Thermotoga maritima MSB8: one gene and its partner. The protein of the gene in region 1 interacts with the protein of each later gene in a pairwise test. Links are inferred from orthologs where the notes say so. Each region holds a gene or a part of one and is shown on either strand. Other genes may lie near its edges.

Region 1 (10,783 bases):
GCTCGGCCTTTCCTTTTTCTCTGATAACTCCTGCGAGAGCTCCTGCGACTTTGTTGGGGTTGGAATTAGAAGCAACCTTGAGTACTTCCATGTGTTTCTACCTCCTCTACGGTGAGTGTTCTTCTATGCCCTTCAACGACATTGGTTTATTGGTTTTCGAGTGGCGCGCCCGGCAGGACTCGAACCCGCAACCATCGGATCCGAAGTCCGACGCTCTATCCAGTTGAGCTACGGGCGCGTCGCTGGGGTGACCAGCGGGACTCGAACCCGCGACCACCTGATCCACAGTCAGGCGCTCTACCAACTGAGCTATGGTCACCACGAAAAAAATGGCGCGCCCGGCAGGACTCGAACCTGCAACCCTCGGATTAGAAATCCGATGCTCTATCCTGTTGAGCTACGGGCGCACCAGAAACGTTGGAGCGGGCGACGGGACTCGAACCCGCAACCCTCGGCTTGGAAGGCCGATGCTCTACCAGTTGAGCTACACCCGCCCTTCAAAGACCCTCCAAGCACTAAAAATATTATCATAACTCTTTGGGAACGTCAAGTGGGATATACAACGTGTGAGTTTTGAAGTTCTCAAACGATCAGCTGATTTTCTCTGTTGAAGAAAGCTTTGTATCCCAGATAGAGAAACACGCTCACACTGATCGTGACTTCACCAAGTATTCCAAGCATTATTGCGATCTGATACTTTATCGCAGTGATCGGAGAGGCTCCAGAGAGGATCTGTCCCGTCATCATCCCGGGGAGGAACACGATACCCATACCAATCATGGAGTTGAGAGTTGGCAGTATCGCCGAATCGAACGCCCTGTCACTGAACATTCTCACAGCATCTTTTGGCCTTGCACCCAGCATCAAAGCGGCTTCCACAATATCTTTTTGAATCGTTATTGACTCAGAGAGTGTCTTCACTCCGAGTGAAACACCGGTCATGGAGTTTCCGATGATCATACCCGCAAGAGGGATCACGTACCTCGGATCGAACCAGGGAGAGATCCTGACTACCACGTACAGAAAGTACACGAGACTGAGAAGCGTTCCTGTGCTCACAGAGATCGCTATGAAGAGCTCCAGACGTTTTTTCACCCTTGCAGGAAGAGAGAGCCTTGCCCTTTTGTAAACGTTGTAGATGGCGAAGATCTCCATAACGAGAACTGCCAGAATTGTGTAGAGAGGTGAAGGGTGATCGAGTATGTAACTCAGTACAAATCCTGCCATCACCAGCTGGAAAGTCATCCTGATAGATGCCACCAGAACTTCCTTTTCTCGCGGTATTCTTCTTATTCTCAGTATGAGCATCAGAACCACAACGAAAATGTAGGCGCTCAAAAGCTGTATCAGACCGATATCAACTGGTCCCATCACAAAACCCTCCCGTTTTTGAGTTCGATCAACACGTCTGCGAATTTTCTCAATTCCGGGTTATGAGTCACCATGACAAGCGTTTTTCCCCGACTTTTTGCAAAGTTGGACACTTTTTTGATGATTTCAATGCCGGTTTTTTCGTCCAGAGAGGAAGTGGGTTCATCGAGGAGCAACACCTCAGGATCCATGAGAAGAACCCTTGCCAGAGCGAGACGCTGTTTTTCACCGCCGGAGAACTTTTCTGGATCATCGTTCAGGTCTTTTTCGAGCATGACGAACTTTAGGATTTTTCTCAACTCTTCATCATGTGGAATCTTTTTTCCAGAAAATTTCAGGCCCATGAGGAGATTCTCCTTCACGTTGCCGGGAAACACAACGGGAAACTGAGGAAGCATCACCACTTTCCTTCTGAGTTCAACCGAGTCGATCTCCGTCAACGGTGTGCCCTTGAAGAAAATTTCTCCACTATCCGGTGAAATCAGTTTGTTCAGCATCTTTAGAAGAGTTGTTTTTCCCGTACCGCTCTTTCCTGTAATAACGGTAATTTTTCTGGCCGGTATGTGGAGTTCCTCGATGTTCAATATATCCTTGTATTTCACGTTCTTTAGAACAAACACGATCTTTCCTCCCCTTGAATATTTCTGGATATGTTGCTATAATAAATGGCAGGTGGAGAGGTGGCCGAGCGGCCTAAGGCGCTTGCCTGCTAAGCAAGTGTGGGGGTTTCCCCACCGTGGGTTCGAATCCCACCCTCTCCGCCAGTTTTTTATATATGTGCCCGTAGCTCAGTTGGATAGAGCGCCAGACTGCGGATCTGGAGGTTGGGGGTTCGAATCCCCCCGGGCACGCCATCTTTTTTCAAGGATCTCCCACACTATTCCGTATCTGTAACCCCTGGTGCTCACCGTCATCCTCGGCGAATATTTTCTCAAAAGAGCAATGGTCACGATTCCTCCTGCGAGTATTGTCTTCTCTCGTCCTTCAGGAAGCACTTTCAAGTTCTTCACGTCTTCAAAGCTCATCCTTTTGATCTTGTCCACGAGTTTTTCAACCTCTTCTAATTTTAAGACGCTTCCGTGAAGAATTTCTAGATCCCATTTCCCCTTCATCAATGCAGCGAGCGCGACAAAACTTCCCCCAACTCCAAAAAGCTCGTCCTTTTTTACCTCGGGAAGTCTCTTCATCACGTACTCAACTATTCCGTCCACCGGCTCGATGTAGGGAAGTGTTAGGGAAAAAGTGCGATTCAGAACGTGTGTTCCAAGTTCTAAACTCACGTATCCATCTTTCCAGGCGAGTTCGAGGCTACCTCCACCGAGGTCGGCCACCAGGATATCCTTTTTCCCGAAATCTTTCGCTACAGAAATATAAGAATAGTACGCTTCCTTTTCCTCCGGTAAAATCTCTCCCCTGCCCCCTGTTATCTGTTGGAAAATGTCGGGATGCTTCCTAAAAAATGCCGTTCCAAATATGTGAAGTTCCGCCCCCATTTTTTCAGCTTTTTCCACACATTCTTTGAACACCTCTTTCGCCTTCTCGAGGTTTCCGGAGGCTATTCCGACTTCGTGGACCTCTTCAAGAATGGTCTCTCCTTTCTCCGAAACGACAAGGAGAATGAAGGAGTTGGTTCCCATATCCAGCACTGCGATCATTTCCCCACCTCCTGGTGTTAGAATATTCCTGGGAGGTGAAAGCGTGAGTGTACAGCTCGAGGTCGTGGACGTGTCCATTCCAGAAAATGCCAATATTATTCTGGGACATTCTCATTTTATCAAGACGGTTGAGGATCTGTACGAGGTGATGGTGACAACGAATCCAAACCTCAAGTTCGGTATAGCCTTCAACGAAGCGAGTGGGCCATGTCTCATCAGGTACGAAGGAAACGACGAAGAGTTAGTGAATCAGGCGATCGAGACGGCAAAAAAGATAGGTGCCGGCCACACCTTTGTGATCTACATAAGGGGTGGTTACCCCATCAACATCCTGAACCAGATCAAAAACGTTCAGGAGGTATGCAGGATATACACGGCAACAGCGAATCCTTTACAGGTGATCGTTGGTATCACTTCTCAGGGAAGAGCGGTCCTCGGAGTGGTTGACGGGTACTCACCCAAGGGTGTGGAAGGTGAGGAAGACAAAAGGAAAAGACACGCGTTTCTTAGAGAGATCACAAAGTACAAAAAATGATCCCCCGCTTATGCGGGGGTTTTGTTTTTCCTTTTCTCTACCTGCTTTCTGAGTCTGCAGAAGGAACACACCTCTGCCGTCGTTGGATAACCACATTCTTTGCATTCCCTGAGTCCTTCCACTTCGAATTTTGGCTCTTTTTTTCTTTTCAAAAATCCAAGATAAAAATTCAGAGTGATTCCGGGTTGTTCTTCTTCGAGTTCCCGCAGGATCTTTTTGTATACGAGTGAAGTTGCTCCCACGGAGAATGGACAGGCCATCTCGAGGTGTGGTATCTCGTTCAGAGTTGCGTACAGTTTTATGTCTTCTTCGTAGTTCAAAACGAGTGGTTTGGCCTTTGGAACGAGTTTTTCATGGGTTTTTGGAAGGAGCGGCCACTGTCTCTCCAGATATCCTTCCTGCCAGTGAAGGATGTTTCCCAGCAAAACGGACGCCTCATCGTTCAGGTTGTGCCCCGTGACCACCACATCGTAACCGTTTTCGTAGGCAAATTTGTTCATGAGATACCTTCTCACGACCCCACAAATAGAACAAACAGGTCTCCTCAACATAATGGAGATTTCCTGAGTGGAAAGGCCTCCGAAGTATTCCGTTGCATCGACTATGTGAAGTTTAGTGTTGAGAAGCTCTGCGTTTTTTTCAACGATTTCCTGAGCTTTCTGAACCATTCCGCTTTTTCCGGCTCTGATGAATAGTGCGTCCACCTCGTAGCCAAGTTTTTTCAACATGTGCCACAGGGAAACACTGTCCTTTCCACCGGAAACAGCTATCAATATTTTCGAATTTCTGCCGAACATTTTGAACTTTTTTATCGCTTTCTCCACCCTTTGTTCTATGAATTCGTTGAAGTGTTCTTTGCAGAGCTTTATGTTGTAGTGTCTCAACTTAACCGAGGCGGGTTTTCCACACTTGGTACACTTCATTTTTTTCCCTCCTTTCGAGAAAAGTGTCGTTTAAATTCGGTTCGATTAAATTGTATCATGGATATTTCACCGGTTGTAGATCCGTACGAAAAATCGAATTCGGTGAATCTAATTGTTACCTTTTGCTTTACTTCTGAGAGAACTTTGAACATTTCTGAAAGATGTTATGTCCATAAGGGTGATATAATGAAATTGGAAGACCCGGAGGTGATACTATGTTTGATAAGTTCTCGGAGAAGACAGCTCAGATATTTGTAACAGCCCAGGAGGAGGCAAAAGAACTCGGGCATTCGTACGTCGGAACGGAGCACCTTCTGCTTGCAATTCTAAAAGTAGATAGAAGCCCGGCCGTCGAACTCCTGGAAGAAATGGGAGCCTCGTACTCCAAGGTGAGATCCGAGATCATCTCCATGGTTGGCATGGGGATGAGAGGCTTTGTCCCTTCTCCTCAGATGACTCCAAGAGCCAAAAGAGTGACTGAACTCGCATACGAAGAGGCGAAGATTCTTGGAAGTGACAAGATAAACCCGGAGCATCTTCTCCTTGGTATTCTGAGAGAGGGAGAAGGGATTGCAATACACATTCTGAGGAAACTCGGAGTAGATATCGCTACTCTGAGAAGAGAGATCATAGATATCTACTCCTACTCCTCGAACAAAAATCTGGAGTATGAGGAAGAGGAGGATTACACTTACAGAAGCGTGAAGCAACTTGAAGGCTTCGGTGTGAATCTCACAGAACTTGCAGCTAAGAAAGAACTCGACCCAGTTATTGGAAGAGAAGAAGAAATAGAGAGAGTGATGCAGGTCCTCGTCAGAAGGAAGAAAAACAATCCTGTTCTCATAGGAGATCCTGGAGTTGGAAAGACAGCGATAGTCGAAGGTCTGGCTCAGAGGATAGTCGCTGGAGATGTGCCCGAGATCTTGAAAAACAAGGTGATCTTCTCTCTTGACGTGGCAGCGCTGGTTGCGGGAACCAAATACAGAGGTGAATTCGAAAAGAGGATGAAGAAGCTCCTTCAGATCGTGACCAAGGATAAGAACATTATCCTCTTCATAGACGAGATACACACCATAGTTGGTGCTGGATCGGCTGAGGGAGCAATCGATGCTGCGAACATTTTGAAGCCTGCTCTCGCACGTGGAGAGATAAGCTGTATAGGTGCCACCACACCGGACGAATACAGAAGGTACATTGAAAAGGATGCGGCTCTGGAGAGAAGGTTTCAGAAGATATATGTGAAAGAACCAACTGAGGAAGAAACGCTCGAAATATTGAAAGGTTTGAAGAGAAAATACGAAGCGCATCATAAAGTGATTTATACCGACAAGGCTCTGGAGGCGGCCGTTTACCTTTCCAAGAGATACATAACCGATCACTATCTACCTGACAAGGCGATCGATGTGATAGACGAGGCAGGTGCCAGAGCGAGATTGAAGGTGTTCGTGCTTCCTCCAGAACTGAAGGATATGAAGCTAGAACTGGAAAGAATAAGAAGCGATAAGGAGCTCGCTGTTCTGAACCAGGATTACGAAAAGGCTGCACAACTGAAAGAAGAAGAGATGGAGCTGGAGGCGGAATACAGAAAAAGGTACGCAGAGTGGAGAAGACGCGCAGAAACAGCTGTGGTAAAGGTGGATGTAGACGACGTGGCTGAAGTGGTGTCTTCCTGGACGGGTGTTCCTCTCAGAAAGATCGAGGAAACAGAAGTCGAAAAGCTTCTCAATCTCGAAGAGGCTCTCCACCAGAGAATCGTTGCTCAGGACGAAGCCATAAAAGCTGTAGCCAGGGCCATAAGAAGAGCAAGAAGCGGTTTGAAGGATCCAAGAAGGCCGATAGGTGTGTTCCTGTTCCTCGGTCCAACGGGTGTTGGAAAGACAGAGCTTGCAAAGGCGCTCGCAGAGTACCTGTTCGGGGATGAAAGGGCCCTCATCAGGTTCGACATGAGCGAATACATGGAGAGGTTCTCCGTTTCGAGGCTCATAGGAGCACCTCCAGGATATGTGGGTTACGAAGAGGGAGGTACTCTCACGGAAAAAGTGAGAAGAAGACCGTTCTCGGTGATCCTGTTCGACGAAATAGAGAAAGCACATCCGGACGTGTTCAACATACTGCTCCAGATAATGGACGATGGAAGACTCACGGATTCCCAGGGACGTGAAGTTGATTTCAGGAACACGATCATCATCATGACCAGCAACATCGGAAGCTCTTACATCAACAAATCCAAGAGAACTCTTGGGTTTGTGGGTGACAACAACGAAGAGAAGGAATTCGAGAAAATAAAGGATCTCGTTCTGGAAGAGGTGAAAAGAACGTTCAGACCTGAGTTCCTGAACAGGATCGATGAAACGATCATATTCCATCCGTTGAAGAAGGAACACATCGAACAGATCATCGACATACTCTTGAGAGACCTCAGAAAGAGACTCTCGGAGAAGAACATGAAGCTTGTACTGACAAAGAGTGCAAAAGAGTTCCTGGTCGAAAAAGGATTCGATCCGGTGTACGGAGCAAGACCTCTGAAGAGGGCCATACAAAGATACGTGGAAGATCCTCTCTCTGAGGAGATCCTGAGAGGCAAGTTCAACGAAGGAGATACGATCGTCTGTAGGGCTCGCAAAGATGCTCTTCGATTCACCAGAAAGGGTGAAAAGAAGGAGAAGGTGGTCCAGTGAAGAAGTTCGTCTGTTCCAACTGCGGCTACGTTTCTCCAAAATGGTTCGGAAGGTGCCCTCAGTGCGGTGAATACGATACAGCAGAAGAGGTTCAAAGAAGAAAAAACAGGGAGGGGAGCCCCTCCCTGTTTTTAAATTTAGAAGACGCTGGAGAAATTTCCCTTGAAAGGCTATCCACTGGCTTTTCAGAACTGGACAGGGCTTTCAGGGGAGGAATTGTCCCCGGACAGGTGATCCTGCTCTCCGGTGAACCCGGGATAGGAAAGAGCACGATAGCGCTTCAAATCGCTGAAAGGTTCGCTGAAAGAGGACTGGTTGTTTACGTTTCCGGTGAAGAATCCCCTCAGCAGTTGAAATTGAGGGCGGACAGGCTTCTGTTGAAGAGGAAAAAGGACATCCTTTTGACCTTGGAGAACGACATCGATGAAATAATATCTTCTCTACAAAACAAAAGAGTGAGTTTTATGGTGGTTGACTCTATTCAAACGGTTTTTTCTTCGGATCTTGGAAGCAGTCCTGGAAGCATCTCTCAGGTAAAAAACGTGACGATGAAAACGATCGACTTCGCGAAGAGAAGAGGTGTGCCAGTTCTCCTGGTGGGACATGTGACGAAAGAAGGGGAAATAGCAGGACCGAAACTGGTGGAACACATGGTGGACACCGTGGCGTATTTTGAAGGGGACAGACGTACAGGATTGAGACTCTTGAAGATTACAAAGAACAGATTCGGACCTTCCGACGAAGTGGCGGTCTTTGAGCTCAAAGAAAACGGTTTCGTCCAGGTGGAGAATCCTTCCTTTACTGAAGGAGATGCGGATCTTCCAGGAAATGTCCTCACGTGTGTTTTTGAAGGCACGAAGCCCTTTGTTGTGCAGATACAGGCACTCGTCTCCAAGAACAGAACGTTCTCTCCCAAGAGGGTGTGTAAAGGCGTAGATGTGAACAGAGTGATGCTTTTGATTGCCGTGATCAGTAAATATCTGAAGCTTCCCATAGAAACACACGATGTTTATGTCAACGTTGTAGGGGGACTCAGAGTAACGGATCCCGCAGCGGATCTTGCGATAGCGCTTTCCATTGTGTCTTCCTATCTGGAAGTTTCCCTGCACAACACGGCGGCCGTTGGCGAAATTGGTTTGGATGGAAGGGTGAGGAAGGTTTACAATATTAATAGAAGATTGAACTCTTTGAAGAGTTCTGGAAGGATAATAGTTCCTCCGATCGAAGAAGAGCAAAAAGGAGTTTTTGAGGTGCGTGACCTCAAAGAGGCCGTCTCTATAATTGGGGGTGAAATCCTTGGTACCCCAGGAGCTGATTGAAAAGATAAAACTCATATCACCGGGAACGGAGTTGAGAAAAGCACTGGATGACATAATCAATGCCAACTTTGGTGCGCTTATTTTTCTTGTTGATGATCCAAAAAAATACGAAGATGTTATCCAAGGGGGATTCTGGCTGGACACCGATTTCTCGGCGGAGAAACTGTACGAGCTTTCAAAAATGGATGGTGCGATAGTTCTTTCTGAGGATATCACAAAGATATACTACGCGAATGTTCATCTTGTGCCGGATCCTACGATACCAACGGGAGAAACCGGTACAAGACACAGAACGGCAGAAAGGCTGGCGAAACAAACGGGAAAAGTCGTGATAGCAGTTTCAAGAAGGAGGAATATCATCTCACTCTACTATAAAAATTACAAGTACGTTGTGAACCAGGTGGATTTTCTCATATCGAAAGTGACGCAGGCGATCAGCACTCTGGAAAAATACAAGGACAATTTCAACAAACTTCTTTCGGAACTTGAAGTTCTGGAACTGGAGAACAGAGTCACTCTCGCTGACGTGGTGAGGACACTGGCAAAAGGGTTCGAGCTTTTGAGGATAGTAGAGGAGATAAGACCCTACATAGTAGAGCTCGGTGAGGAAGGAAGACTCGCAAGGATGCAGCTCAGGGAGTTGACGGAAGACGTGGACGACCTTCTGGTTCTTCTCATAATGGATTACTCTTCCGAAGAGGTGGAAGAAGAAACGGCTCAAAATATCTTGCAGGATTTCATCACAAGGAGAGAACCGTCTCCCATTTCGATTTCCAGAGTTTTGGGATACGATGTGCAGCAAGCCGCACAGTTGGACGATGTACTTGTTTCCGCAAGAGGCTACAGACTCCTTAAAACAGTGGCGAGGATTCCGCTCAGCATAGGATACAACGTGGTCAGAATGTTCAAAACACTCGATCAGATCAGCAAAGCTTCTGTTGAGGACTTGAAGAAAGTCGAGGGAATAGGAGAAAAAAGAGCGCGGGCCATTTCAGAAAGTATCAGTTCCTTGAAGCATAGAAAAACTTCCGAGTAGTTGTGGTAATATATCCCAATGAGGAGGTTTTTTAAAAATAATTTGAGAAATTTATCACAAAATGGTGAAACCAATTCTGTGAGGAGGTGCTTTGCCTTGGCGGACGTGACGGTTGTTATAAATGGTAGAACGCTCACGGTACCTGACAACTTGACGGTCATTGAAGCCTGTGAAAAGGCGGGAATAGAAATTCCTGCTTTGTGTCACCATCCAAGACTCGGGGAATCAATAGGTGCGTGTAGAGTCTGTGTCGTTGAGGTGGAAGGAGCGAGGAATCTTCAACCTGCGTGTGTGACAAAAGTGAGAGATGGTATGGTGATAAAGACCTCCTCTGACAGGGTAAAAACAGCCAGGAAGTTCAACCTCGCGCTTCTTCTCTCTGAACATCCCAACGATTGTATGACGTGTGAAGCGAATGGAAGGTGTGAGTTCCAGGATCTGATCTACAAGTACGATGTGGAACCCATTTTCGGATACGGTACTAAAGAAGGGTTGGTCGACAGGAGCAGCCCTGCTATAGTCAGAGATCTTTCCAAATGTATCAAATGCCAGCGCTGTGTTAGAGCATGTTCCGAACTTCAGGGAATGCACATCTACTCTATGGTGGAGAGGGGCCACAGAACTTATCCCGGCACTCCTTTCGACATGCCTGTTTATGAAACAGATTGTATAGGTTGTGGTCAGTGTGCTGCGTTCTGTCCAACGGGTGCTATAGTCGAAAATTCGGCGGTAAAGGTTGTTCTGGAGGAACTGGAGAAGAAGGAAAAGATCCTCGTTGTTCAAACTGCACCTTCAGTGAGAGTGGCGATTGGCGAAGAATTTGGATACGCTCCCGGTACCATTTCTACTGGCCAGATGGTTGCTGCCCTCAGAAGACTCGGTTTCGATTACGTCTTCGACACGAACTTTGGGGCAGACCTCACCATAATGGAAGAAGGAAGTGAATTTCTCGAAAGACTCGAAAAAGGCGACCTTGAAGACCTCCCCATGTTCACTTCTTGTTGTCCTGGTTGGGTGAACCTTGTGGAAAAGGTCTATCCCGAACTCAGAACGAGGCTTTCCTCTGCCAAGTCTCCACAGGGAATGCTCTCCGCTATGGTGAAGACCTACTTCGCGGAGAAACTCGGAGTGAAACCGGAAGACATTTTCCACGTGTCCATCATGCCCTGTACCGCGAAGAAGGACGAGGCTCTGAGAAAACAGCTCATGGTGAACGGTGTTCCAGCGGTGGATGTTGTTCTCACCACAAGGGAACTTGGGAAGCTC
Region 2 (10,796 bases), 330 kb from region 1 along the record:
TATATACGCAGTGGAATCTCTCAGAGAATGCGTTGAGTTCTTGAGGGGAGATAGAACGCTGAAACGGATCGAGTATTCGGGTATAGAAAACACGAACTTGGAATACGAGATCGATTTCTCCGATGTTAGAGACCACGAGATGGTGAAAAGAGCGGTGGAGATAGCCGTCGCAGGTTTTCACAACATCCTCATGGTAGGAAATCCCGGCTCCGGGAAGACCATGATAGCGAAGAGAATTCCCACGATCTTTCCTCCCATGTCCGAAGAGGAAATCCTCGAGACGAGCAAGGTGTACAGCGCATCTGGTTATCCCGGGATCGTGAAACTCCGTCCCTTCAGAGCTCCCCATCACACGGCGTCGACTGTCTCCATCATCGGTGGTGGTACCAACCCAAGACCCGGTGAGATTTCTCTCGCACACAACGGTGTTCTGTTCCTCGATGAGCTACCGGAGTTCAAAAGAGATGTGCTGGAAGCCCTGAGACAGCCTCTCGAAGAAGGTATCGTCACGGTTGCCAGAGCGAAGTTCACCGTCACCTACCCCGCCCGCTTCATGCTTGTTGGTGCCATGAACCCTTGTCCCTGTGGAAATCTTGGTGACCCGAAACAACCCTGTGTCTGCTCTCCCAGAGACATCATGAGGTACAGAAAGAAAATCTCGGGTCCTCTTCTGGACAGGATGGACCTGGTGATCAACGTCCCGAAGCTCTCCTTCGAGGAAATGATGAAAAAACCCGAAGGAGAGAAAAGCTCTTCAATCAGAGAGCGGGTGATGAAGGCGAGGGAAATACAAAAAAGACGTTTCAGGGATACTCATATTTCCTGCAATTCACAGATGTCTCACAGAATGCTGAGGAGGTTTGTCCAGCTGGACGAGAAGAGTGAGGATCTCCTGAAAAGATACGTGGAAAGATATGGACTGTCGGGTAGGAAGATCGACAAAGTTCTGAAGATCTCACGAACAATAGCGGATCTGGAAGGTTCGAACGGTGTAGAAATGAGTCACCTCGCAGAAGCGCTTCAGTACAGGTTCAGAGAGAGTTAGCTTTCCCACCAGAATTTCCTCTCCGCTATTTCATCCATGGTCTTCCTTTCTTTGAGGTTCTCTTCGTAAAGGTACTCTCGCATCTTTCTTTCTTTTAATTTTTCAAGAATCTTTCTCTCCTTCATTTTTTCAAAAAGTTTTCTTCTCGTTTCTTCCTGTTCCTTCATCAGTTCAGAAAGTTCACTTTGCTTTTTTTTGATCTCTTCTTCATAAAACATCATCTGCATCTCCATATTCAGGAGATCTTCCTTTCTGAGAACCTTTTTGTGAAGAAAATTACTTTCTATTCGCTTCTTTTCAGCGGAAAGTTGTTGTATAATTCTCTGGGTATTTTCCACTTTTTCATTGATTTTTGAGAGATCGTTTTTCAAAGTTTCTTCTTCCTTTCTTCGAACATCGTATATTCTCTGAAGTCTAAATCTAAAAGGCACGAATCATCACCCCAATAAGATTTTTGGAAAAATTTATAGTGGATGATAAAATTAAGTAAGGTTCTGATAATTTCCAGAAATATTTTACCAGAATCCGGGGGAGAAAGGCTTGTATACAAGGGAAGAACTCATGGAGATAGTGTCAGAAAGAGTGAAAAAGTGTACGGCTTGCCCACTTCATCTGAATAGGACAAACGTTGTCGTAGGAGAAGGAAATCTGGATACGAGGATTGTCTTTGTGGGAGAAGGACCGGGAGAGGAAGAAGACAAGACGGGAAGACCTTTCGTCGGCAGAGCGGGAATGCTTCTGACGGAACTGCTCAGAGAATCAGGTATCAGAAGAGAAGATGTTTACATATGCAACGTTGTGAAATGCAGGCCTCCCAACAACAGAACACCCACTCCTGAAGAACAGGCGGCATGTGGACATTTTTTACTCGCTCAGATCGAAATCATCAACCCAGATGTGATAGTTGCTCTCGGAGCCACGGCGCTGTCTTTCTTCGTGGATGGGAAAAAGGTATCCATAACTAAGGTCAGAGGAAATCCCATCGACTGGCTCGGAGGAAAAAAGGTCATTCCAACATTCCATCCGAGTTATCTCCTGAGAAATAGAAGTAATGAACTCAGAAGGATCGTTCTTGAGGATATTGAGAAAGCAAAAAGTTTCATAAAGAAGGAGGGTTGATAGCATGCCTAGAGGAAGGAAGAAAACCCTGACACCTGCGCTCGAAGATTACCTTGCAGTGATTCAGGAGATACTTCAGAAACAACCCGCGGCGAGGGTGAGCACCATCGCGAGAAAGATGGGAGTGAGCCTTCCAAGTGTGACGAATGCCATGAAAAGACTGGCGGAACTTGGATACGTCGAATACGAGAAGTATGGATACATAACCCTTACCGAGAAGGGTAAAAGAAGAGCAAGATCGTTGAGAGGTTCTCAGAACAGACTCAGGAACTTTTTCTTCTACGTGATGGGAATACCTTCACCCACCGCGGAAAAACTCTCGCGTCATTTCTCACACTTCCTGGATACGAAAACGAGAGAAAGATTCAAGAGATTTTACGACATAATGGTGAATTTCGATGAGAGCAAGGTGCAGGAACTGAAGGAATTTCTCGAAGAGAGCAGAAGACTCGTGAACGTTCGGGAAATCCCTGAAGAAGCCAGAATTATGGAAGAAGATGAAGAAGAGGAGGCTCAACCATGAACATTCTGGTAACAGGCGGAGCGGGCTTCATAGGATCCCACGTGGTGGACAAACTGATAGAAAACGGATACGGTGTCATTGTGGTGGACAATCTATCTTCTGGAAAGGTTGAAAACCTCAACAGAAACGCACTGTTTTATGAACAGAGTATAGAGGACGAAGAAATGATGGAGCGGATCTTCTCTCTACACAGACCCGAGTATGTCTTTCACCTCGCCGCTCAGGCTAGTGTCGCCATCTCTGTTAGGGAACCCGCCAGAGACGCAAAAACGAACATCATCGGATCTCTTGTGCTTCTTGAAAAATCCATCAAGTACGGTGTTAAAAAATTCATCTTTTCGTCCACCGGTGGGGCGATATACGGAGAGAATGTGAAGGTCTTTCCAACACCGGAAACGGAGATACCTCATCCGATATCCCCTTATGGCATAGCGAAGTACAGCACCGAGATGTATCTGGAATTCTTCGCGAGAGAGTACGGGCTGAAGTACACAGTTCTCAGATACGCCAACGTTTACGGGCCAAGACAGGATCCGTACGGTGAAGCGGGCGTGGTGGCCATCTTCACTGAAAGGATGCTCAGGGGAGAGGAAGTTCACATATTCGGTGATGGAGAGTACGTCAGAGACTACGTTTACGTTGATGACGTGGTCAGAGCGAATCTTCTCGCCATGGAGAAAGGCGACAACGAAGTCTTCAACATAGGAACGGGAAGGGGCACAACCGTGAACCAGCTCTTCAAACTGCTGAAAGAGATCACTGGCTACGATAAAGAGCCTGTCTATAAACCACCGCGTAAGGGCGACGTGAGAAAGAGCATTCTCGATTACACGAAGGCGAAGGAAAAGCTCGGCTGGGAACCCAAAGTTTCCCTTGAGGAGGGATTGAAGCTCACCGTTGAGTATTTCAGAAAAACCCTTGAGTGAACTGCTCAGGCCGAAAGACTTCGAGGATTTCGTCGGTCAGGATCATATATTCGGTAATAAAGGGATTCTCCGGCGAACTTTAAAGACAGGCAACATGTTCTCTTCTATCCTCTATGGACCACCGGGGTCTGGTAAGACCTCGGTTTTTTCACTGCTGAAAAGGTATTTCAACGGCGAGGTAGTTTATCTGAGCTCCACCGTTCACGGGGTTTCTGAAATAAAGAACGTTCTCAAAAGAGGAGAACAGTTGAGAAAATATGGAAAAAAATTGCTTCTCTTTCTCGATGAAATACACCGCCTGAACAAAAACCAGCAGATGGTTCTGGTTTCCCATGTTGAACGAGGAGACATCGTACTGGTTGCGACAACAACTGAAAATCCGAGTTTTGTCATCGTACCTGCACTTCTCTCAAGGTGCAGGATTCTTTATTTCAAAAAACTCTCTGACGAGGACCTGATGAAGATCTTGAAAAAAGCAACAGAGGTTCTCAACATCGATCTGGAAGAATCGGTAGAGAAAGCCATAGTAAGGCATTCCGAAGGAGACGCCAGAAAACTCTTGAACACCCTGGAGATCGTCCACCAGGCGTTCAAAAACAAGAGAGTAACTCTTGAGGACCTGGAAACTCTGCTGGGAAACGTGAGCGGGTACACGAAGGAATCACACTACGATTTCGCTTCGGCCTTCATAAAGAGTATGAGAGGTAGCGATCCAAACGCCGCTGTTTACTACCTCGTCAAAATGATAGAGATGGGAGAAGACCCGCGATTCATAGCACGAAGAATGATCATATTCGCCAGCGAAGACGTTGGACTCGCCGACCCAAACGCTCTACATATCGCCGTTTCGACCTCCATCGCTGTCGAACACGTGGGACTTCCCGAATGTTTGATGAACCTTGTAGAGTGTGCCGTCTATCTTTCCCTCGCTCCCAAGAGCAACTCTGTTTATCTCGCAATGAAAAAAGTCCAGGAACTTCCTGTGGAGGACGTACCGCTTTTTCTGAGAAATCCCGTCACCGAAGAGATGAAAAAGCGTGGATACGGAGAAGGGTATCTTTATCCCCATGATTTCGGTGGTTTCGTGAAAACGAACTATCTTCCAGAAAAGTTGAAAAATGAGGTCATCTTCCAGCCAAAGAGAGTAGGTTTTGAGGAAGAACTCTTTGAAAGGCTCAGAAAACTCTGGCCCGAGAAGTACGGGGGTGAAAGTATGGCCGAAGTGAGAAAAGAACTGGAATACAAAGGGAAAAAGATCAGAATCGTAAAGGGAGACATCACAAGAGAAGAAGTGGACGCCATAGTGAACGCGGCGAACGAATATCTGAAACACGGAGGAGGAGTAGCGGGAGCGATCGTGAGAGCAGGTGGAAGCGTTATCCAGGAAGAAAGCGACAGGATCGTTCAAGAACGAGGAAGAGTCCCGACAGGTGAAGCGGTGGTAACCAGCGCTGGAAAGCTGAAGGCAAAATACGTGATCCACACCGTGGGGCCCGTTTGGAGAGGAGGCAGTCATGGAGAGGACGAACTTCTCTACAAAGCAGTTTACAACGCTCTTCTTCGAGCTCACGAACTGAAATTGAAGAGCATCTCAATGCCTGCTATCAGTACAGGAATATTCGGATTTCCGAAAGAAAGAGCGGTGGGAATCTTTTCAAAAGCAATAAGAGATTTCATCGATCAACATCCTGATACCACTCTGGAAGAGATCCGCATATGCAACATAGATGAGGAAACAACGAAGATTTTCGAAGAAAAGTTCAGCGTTTGATGAAACCAAAAGAAGGGGCAAACGCCCCTTCTTTTTTAAGACCTCTGAGGAAGTATTGAATCAACTCAAACGAGTTCTTGGACCTCTTCCGCAACAGATTTCCATACCTGAAAGGAACTATTGATATTTTCATCATACCACAAAAACTAAAAAAGTAAAGGGGGCCAAGGGCCCCCTTTATTTCCATCAGAATTCTTCAGGCATGCTCGGTGTTTCTTTCTTCTCCTCGGGTTTTTCAACGATGAGCACTTCCGTTGTCAGGAGCATTCCAGCGATGGATGCAGCATTCTGCAGGGCGCTCCTTGTAACCTTTGCTGGGTCAATGATTCCTCTTTCAAACATGTTGCAGTATTCTCCTCTGAGTGCGTCGAATCCATAGGCTGGATCGTCATTCGAAAGTATCTTCTCAATGATCACCGCTCCGTCGTATCCCGCGTTTTCAGCAATCTGCTTAATAGGGGCTGAGAGTGCCTTGTAAACGATCTGGGCTCCTATTTTCTCGTCGCCTTCGAGCTCTTCTATGACCTTTTCAACGGCTTTTCTTGCTCTCAGGAGTGTTACTCCTCCACCTGGAACGATTCCTTCTTCGACAGCTGCTCTCGTGGCGCTCAGTGCGTCTTCAATTCTGTGTTTCTTTTCCTTGAGCTCTGTTTCGGTGGCCGCTCCAACCTTTATGACGGCTACTCCTCCTGCGAGTTTTGCCATCCTTTCCTGGAGAGTTTCTTTTTCGTACTCGGATGTGGTTTCCTCTATCTGGGCTTTGATCTGAGCGATTCTCTTCTTGATAGCCTCCGGATCACCTTTTCCTCCAATTATGATGGTTTCATCTTTCTTGACCCTCACAAGATCGGCTCTTCCGAGATCTTCGAGGGTGAGATCCTCGAGATTGATTCCGAGCTCTTCACTTGCCACCTGACCTCCGGTGAGTATCGCTATGTCCTGAAGCATGGCTTTTCTTCTTTCACCGAATCCAGGAGCCTTTACAGCACAGGACTGGAGAGTACCCTTGAGCTTGTTGAGAACAAGTGTTGTCAGAACTTCTCCTTCAACGTCTTCCGCTATGACGAGAAGTGGTTTTCCGGTCTGAGCGACTTTTTCAAGGATCGGAATGAGAGGCTTCACAGCGCTGAGCTTCCTGTCAGTGATGAGTATGAAGGGTTCCTTCAGAACGACTTCCATCTTCTCGGCATCCGTGACGAAGTACGGTGAAATGTAACCCCTGTCAAACTGCATACCTTCGGTGAATTCAACGTATGTTTCGAGTGTTTTGGAATCTTCCACAGTGATGACTCCGTCTTCTCCTACCTTGTCCATAGCTTCTGCGATGAGTTCTCCTATTTCAGCGCTGTTCGCAGATATGGCGGCAACATGGGCGATGTCTTCCCTACCGGAAAGTTTCTTGGAAACCTTCTTGATCTCTTCAACGGCCTTCTCAACGGCTTTGTCTATACCTCTCTTGAGGAGAATTGGATTGGCACCCGCTGCAACATTCTTGAGACCTTCTTTGATCATAGCCTGTGCGAGAACCGTAGCCGTTGTTGTACCGTCACCGGCAACATCGTTTGTTTTGGAAGCAACCTCTTTCACGAGCTGAGCTCCAAGGTTTTCGAATTTGTCCTCGAGCTCAATCTCCTTGGCTATGGAAACACCGTCGTTGGTTATTGTTGGAGAACCCCACGATTTTTCGATAACAACGTTCCTTCCCTTTGGTCCGAGAGTCACCTTTACCGCGTTAGCGACCTTGTCCACACCTCTTTCGAGTGCTCTTCTCGCTTCTTCATTGAACTTCAGAATCTTCGGCATATCTCACACCTCCTTCACTCTTCGATTTTCGCGAGTATGTCATTCACATCGATGATGATGTAATCCTCATCATCAATCTTTATTTCTGTACCCGCATATTTGGAGTAAATAACCTTGTCTCCAACTTTGATGTCGAATTTTTCGTCGTCATCGATCTTTCCCACGGCTACGACCTCTGCCTTCATCGGTTTTTCTTTTGCGGAATCTGGAAGAACGATTCCTCCCTCTGTCTTCTTTTCCTCTTTGATGGGCTTGATGAGGAGTCTTTCACCGAGAGGTATCACTTTCATCATCCATCCCTCCTTCGTAGATGTTTAGCACTCTCATCATTCGACTGCTAATATAAATATACTACTTTTTACGAGCCTCTTCAAGGGATATTGATTAAGAAAAACAAACACAAATCCAACATTACCGTTAATAATGAATAAACAATGATTCAAAGAGATAGAAGAAAAATAAAAAGGCGCTTGAAGCGCCCTCTTTCTGGTGGAGGCGGGGGGATTCGAACCCCCGTCCGAAGATGGAGGCCCCTGGGCTTCTCCGAGCGCAGCCCGTGTTTTCGCTCTCGGGAGGGACCTCCCACGGGCAGGGTGTCCTCTCCCACAGCCTTCCTGAGTTTTCCCGATTCAGGCCGGAAGGCGAAGCTGAATCGGTAGGCTGGATCTCTCACGCCCTCTTCCGAAGCCCAGCCAACTTCGGAGAGGACGGCCGCTTATCTATTAAGCGGCAACAGCAACAGGTTCGTTGGCACTTATTCTTTGTCCCACCTTTTTTACGAGGAGGTGGGGACCTCGGCTCGCTTCCCAGGGGACTCCATCCCCGTCGAACCCGTTCGCCCCCTGGTTTATCAATCCATCCTTATTATACCACTGTTCAGACTCTTCCAAATGTCGGAAGGTTCAGGGTATGTTGTATAATCATATGAAGGTGCATACCCAATTTACGACCAGGAGGTGTACCAGGTGACCGCATACATCATACGAAGACTTCTGCTCTTGCCCCTGATTCTCTTAGGAGTCACCTTCATCGTTTTTTCCATGATCCAGTCCCTCGGGCCGGATAAATTACTCGCAGCGTACGTCAACCCGAACATGCTGGACAAGTTAACGCCCGAGCAGATGGACGCTCTAAAGGAGAAGTACGGCTTGAACGACTTTTTCGTTGTGAGATACGTCAAATGGCTCGCAAACACTCTGAGAGGTGATCTCGGGTGGTCCCTTGTTGGGAAAGAACCGGTGAAAGATGCTCTTTTGAGAAGACTTCCATACACCGTTGAACTTGCGCTTTATGCAATTTTTCCCGTCGTATTCGTTGGAATATGGCTTGGTGTGAAGGCTGCGGTTCACAGAGGAAAATTCCTCGATCATTTCATAAGAATCTTCGCCGTGGTTGGCTGGTCTTTCCCTGATTTCGTCTTTGGATTGCTCGTTCTGATGATCTTCTACAGCATACTGAACTGGCTTCCTCCTGGGAATCTGAGTATGTGGGCTGAAGAAGTGATCAAATCACCAGAATTTCATCGCTACACAAAGCTCATCACAATAGACGCACTCTTGAACGGCAGATTGGACATCTTCTGGGATGGGCTGAAACACCTTATAGGTCCCATCATAACTCTTTCGTGGCTCTGGTGGGCGTATCTTCTGAGAATCACCAGGTCGAGCATGCTGGAAGTCCTGAATAAAGAATACGTGAGAACCGCCAGGGCAAAGGGTCTTCCCGAGGATGTGGTTATAAACAAACACGCCAGAAGAAATGCTTTGATTCCTGTCACCACTGTCGCCGGTGGTATGGTCATCGGTCTCTTCTCCGGTACTGTGATCGTGGAAACGGTCTTCAACAGAACGGGTGTGGGAAGTTTCACCGCGCAGGCAGCCCTGCAGCTCGATTACGCTTCGGTGATGGCTTCTGCGTTGTTTTTCTCAACAATTCTTGTAGTTGGAAATCTCATCATAGATATTCTGTACGCTCTTATAGATCCCAGAATAAGACTTGGATGAGAGGTGAAACGACGTGAATCAGGAATTCAAAAGAATAATGAAGAGATTTTTTAGAGATCCATCCGCCATCATAGGGTTCTCTCTAGTGCTCTTCTTCGTGGTGATAGCCATTCTCGCGCCTGTTATAGCTCCTCCCATTCACCCGCTCACCAGAGCCAAGCTACCCGATCCTTACTTGATGCCTGTGGTGAGCTGGAATCAGAGCCCACAACCCCCTACCACGAAAGAGGATGCCCTGGCGAAGAATCCCAACAGAGAACCCATACGCTGCGTTGATTATCACCCATTCGGTGTCATTGGTGGCCGTGATATCTTATACGGAATCGTCTGGGGCACAAGAACGGCTTTCAAGATAGGTCTCATAGTCACACTCGCAAGACTCTTGATAGGAGTGTTCATAGGTTCAATCTCAGGTTACTTTGGAGGATGGATAGATGAGGTTCTCATGAGGATCACCGATATCTTTCTCTCTATCCCCTTCCTCATAGCAGCTGTTGTGTTGACAACCGTTCTCGGGACGGGTCTCGACAAGGTTATGATAGCAATGATCGTGTTCGGATGGATGGGAGCGGCAAGGCTCATCAGAGGAAACATTCTTCAGGTGAGGGAAGAACAATTCGTCCTGGCAGCGAAAGCAATAGGTGTGCCCGATTTTCTCATCATATTGAAACACGTTCTTCCGAATACCATTTTCCCTGTCCTGATATGGGCTTCCATGAACATGGGATCTCTCGTGATAACGGCCGCTGTGCTCAGCTTCTTGGGACTCGGTGCCCCCCAGGGATACGCCGACTGGGGATCCATCCTCAGTTACTCGAGAGACTGGATGATGGAGATAGGAAAGCACTGGTACGCTCTCGTTTATCCCGGTACCGCTATGGTTCTCTTCGTTCTGGGATGGAATCTGCTGGGCGATGCGCTCAGAGACGCTTTCGATCCAAGGCTAAAATTCTAAGGAGGGATCGAATTGACAGAGCCTCTGCTTAGAGTGGAAAATCTGAAAACCTATTTCTATACAGAAGACGGTGTAGTGAAGGCGGTCGATGGTGTTTCTTTTGAGGTCAGAGAGGGAGAAACTCTGGGCATCGTTGGGGAATCCGGTAGTGGTAAAAGTGTAACATCGCTCTCAATAATGAGACTCCTGGATCAGAACGGAAAGATAGTTGACGGAAAGATTATCTTCAAAGGAAGGAATCTTCTCGAACTTTCAGAGAACGAAATGAGAAAGATCAGAGGAAAAGAGATCGCGATGATATTCCAGGAACCCATGGTGGCTTTGAACCCTGTTTTCACGATAGGGGATCAGATAATGGAGGCAATAATTCTTCACCAAAACGTCTCTGAAAAAGAAGCGAGAAAAATGGCGATAGATCTTCTCAGAAAAGTGGGAATTCCCGAACCTGAAAAGAGAGTGGATGAGTACCCCCACCAGCTCTCCGGTGGGATGAGACAGAGGGCTATGATAGCCATGGCACTCTCCTGCAGACCGAGTCTTCTCATAGCGGACGAACCCACCACCGCTCTCGACGTGACCATACAGGCTCAGATCCTGGAGCTCATGAAGGAACTCCAGAAAGAATACGGAATGGCAATCATTCTGATCACC

What was found.
Region 2: the proteins of TM_RS01000 (region 1) and groL interact in binary tests that used the Escherichia coli proteins (3 or more experiments, as listed by UniProt). The link is inferred for Thermotoga maritima MSB8 from one-to-one orthologs.

The regions. Positions count from the first base shown.
Region 1 is NC_000853.1:205,988-216,770, forward strand. The notes cover bases 182-3,063. They hold TM_RS01000 (ABC transporter ATP-binding protein), read right to left. Parts: upstream 1,992-3,063; coding sequence 1,371-1,991; downstream 182-1,370. Other genes in these bases: TM_RS00995 (ABC transporter permease), read right to left, coding at 583-1,371. In the rest of the region: TM_RS00970 (stage V sporulation protein S), read right to left, coding at 1-91; TM_RS01020 (adenosine-specific kinase), read left to right, coding at 3,070-3,561; ttuA (tRNA-5-methyluridine(54) 2-sulfurtransferase), read right to left, coding at 3,570-4,484; TM_RS01030 (ATP-dependent Clp protease ATP-binding subunit), read left to right, coding at 4,700-7,162; DNA repair protein RadA, read left to right, coding at 7,159-8,481; DNA integrity scanning diadenylate cyclase DisA, read left to right, coding at 8,459-9,517; TM_RS01045 (NADH-dependent [FeFe] hydrogenase, group A6), read left to right, coding at 9,614-10,783. UniProt on the Escherichia coli protein: Part of the ABC transporter complex FetAB, which is probably involved in iron export and enhances resistance to H(2)O(2)-mediated oxidative stress. Probably responsible for energy coupling to the transport system.
Region 2 is NC_000853.1:528,918-539,713, reverse strand. The notes cover bases 4,880-7,774. They hold groL (chaperonin GroEL), read right to left. Parts: upstream 7,188-7,774; coding sequence 5,571-7,187; downstream 4,880-5,570. Other genes in these bases: groES (co-chaperone GroES), read right to left, coding at 7,202-7,477; TM_RS02615 (AAA family ATPase), read left to right, coding at 4,880-5,384. Also shown: TM_RS02640 (YifB family Mg chelatase-like AAA ATPase), read left to right, coding at 1-1,045; flagellar export protein FliJ, read right to left, coding at 1,042-1,476; tmung (type-4 uracil-DNA glycosylase), read left to right, coding at 1,586-2,164; TM_RS02625 (metal-dependent transcriptional regulator), read left to right, coding at 2,169-2,687; TM_RS02620 (SDR family oxidoreductase), read left to right, coding at 2,684-3,613; more of TM_RS02615, read left to right, coding at 3,585-4,879; TM_RS02590 (ABC transporter permease), read left to right, coding at 8,153-9,190; TM_RS02585 (ABC transporter permease), read left to right, coding at 9,204-10,145; TM_RS02580 (ABC transporter ATP-binding protein), read left to right, coding at 10,158-10,796.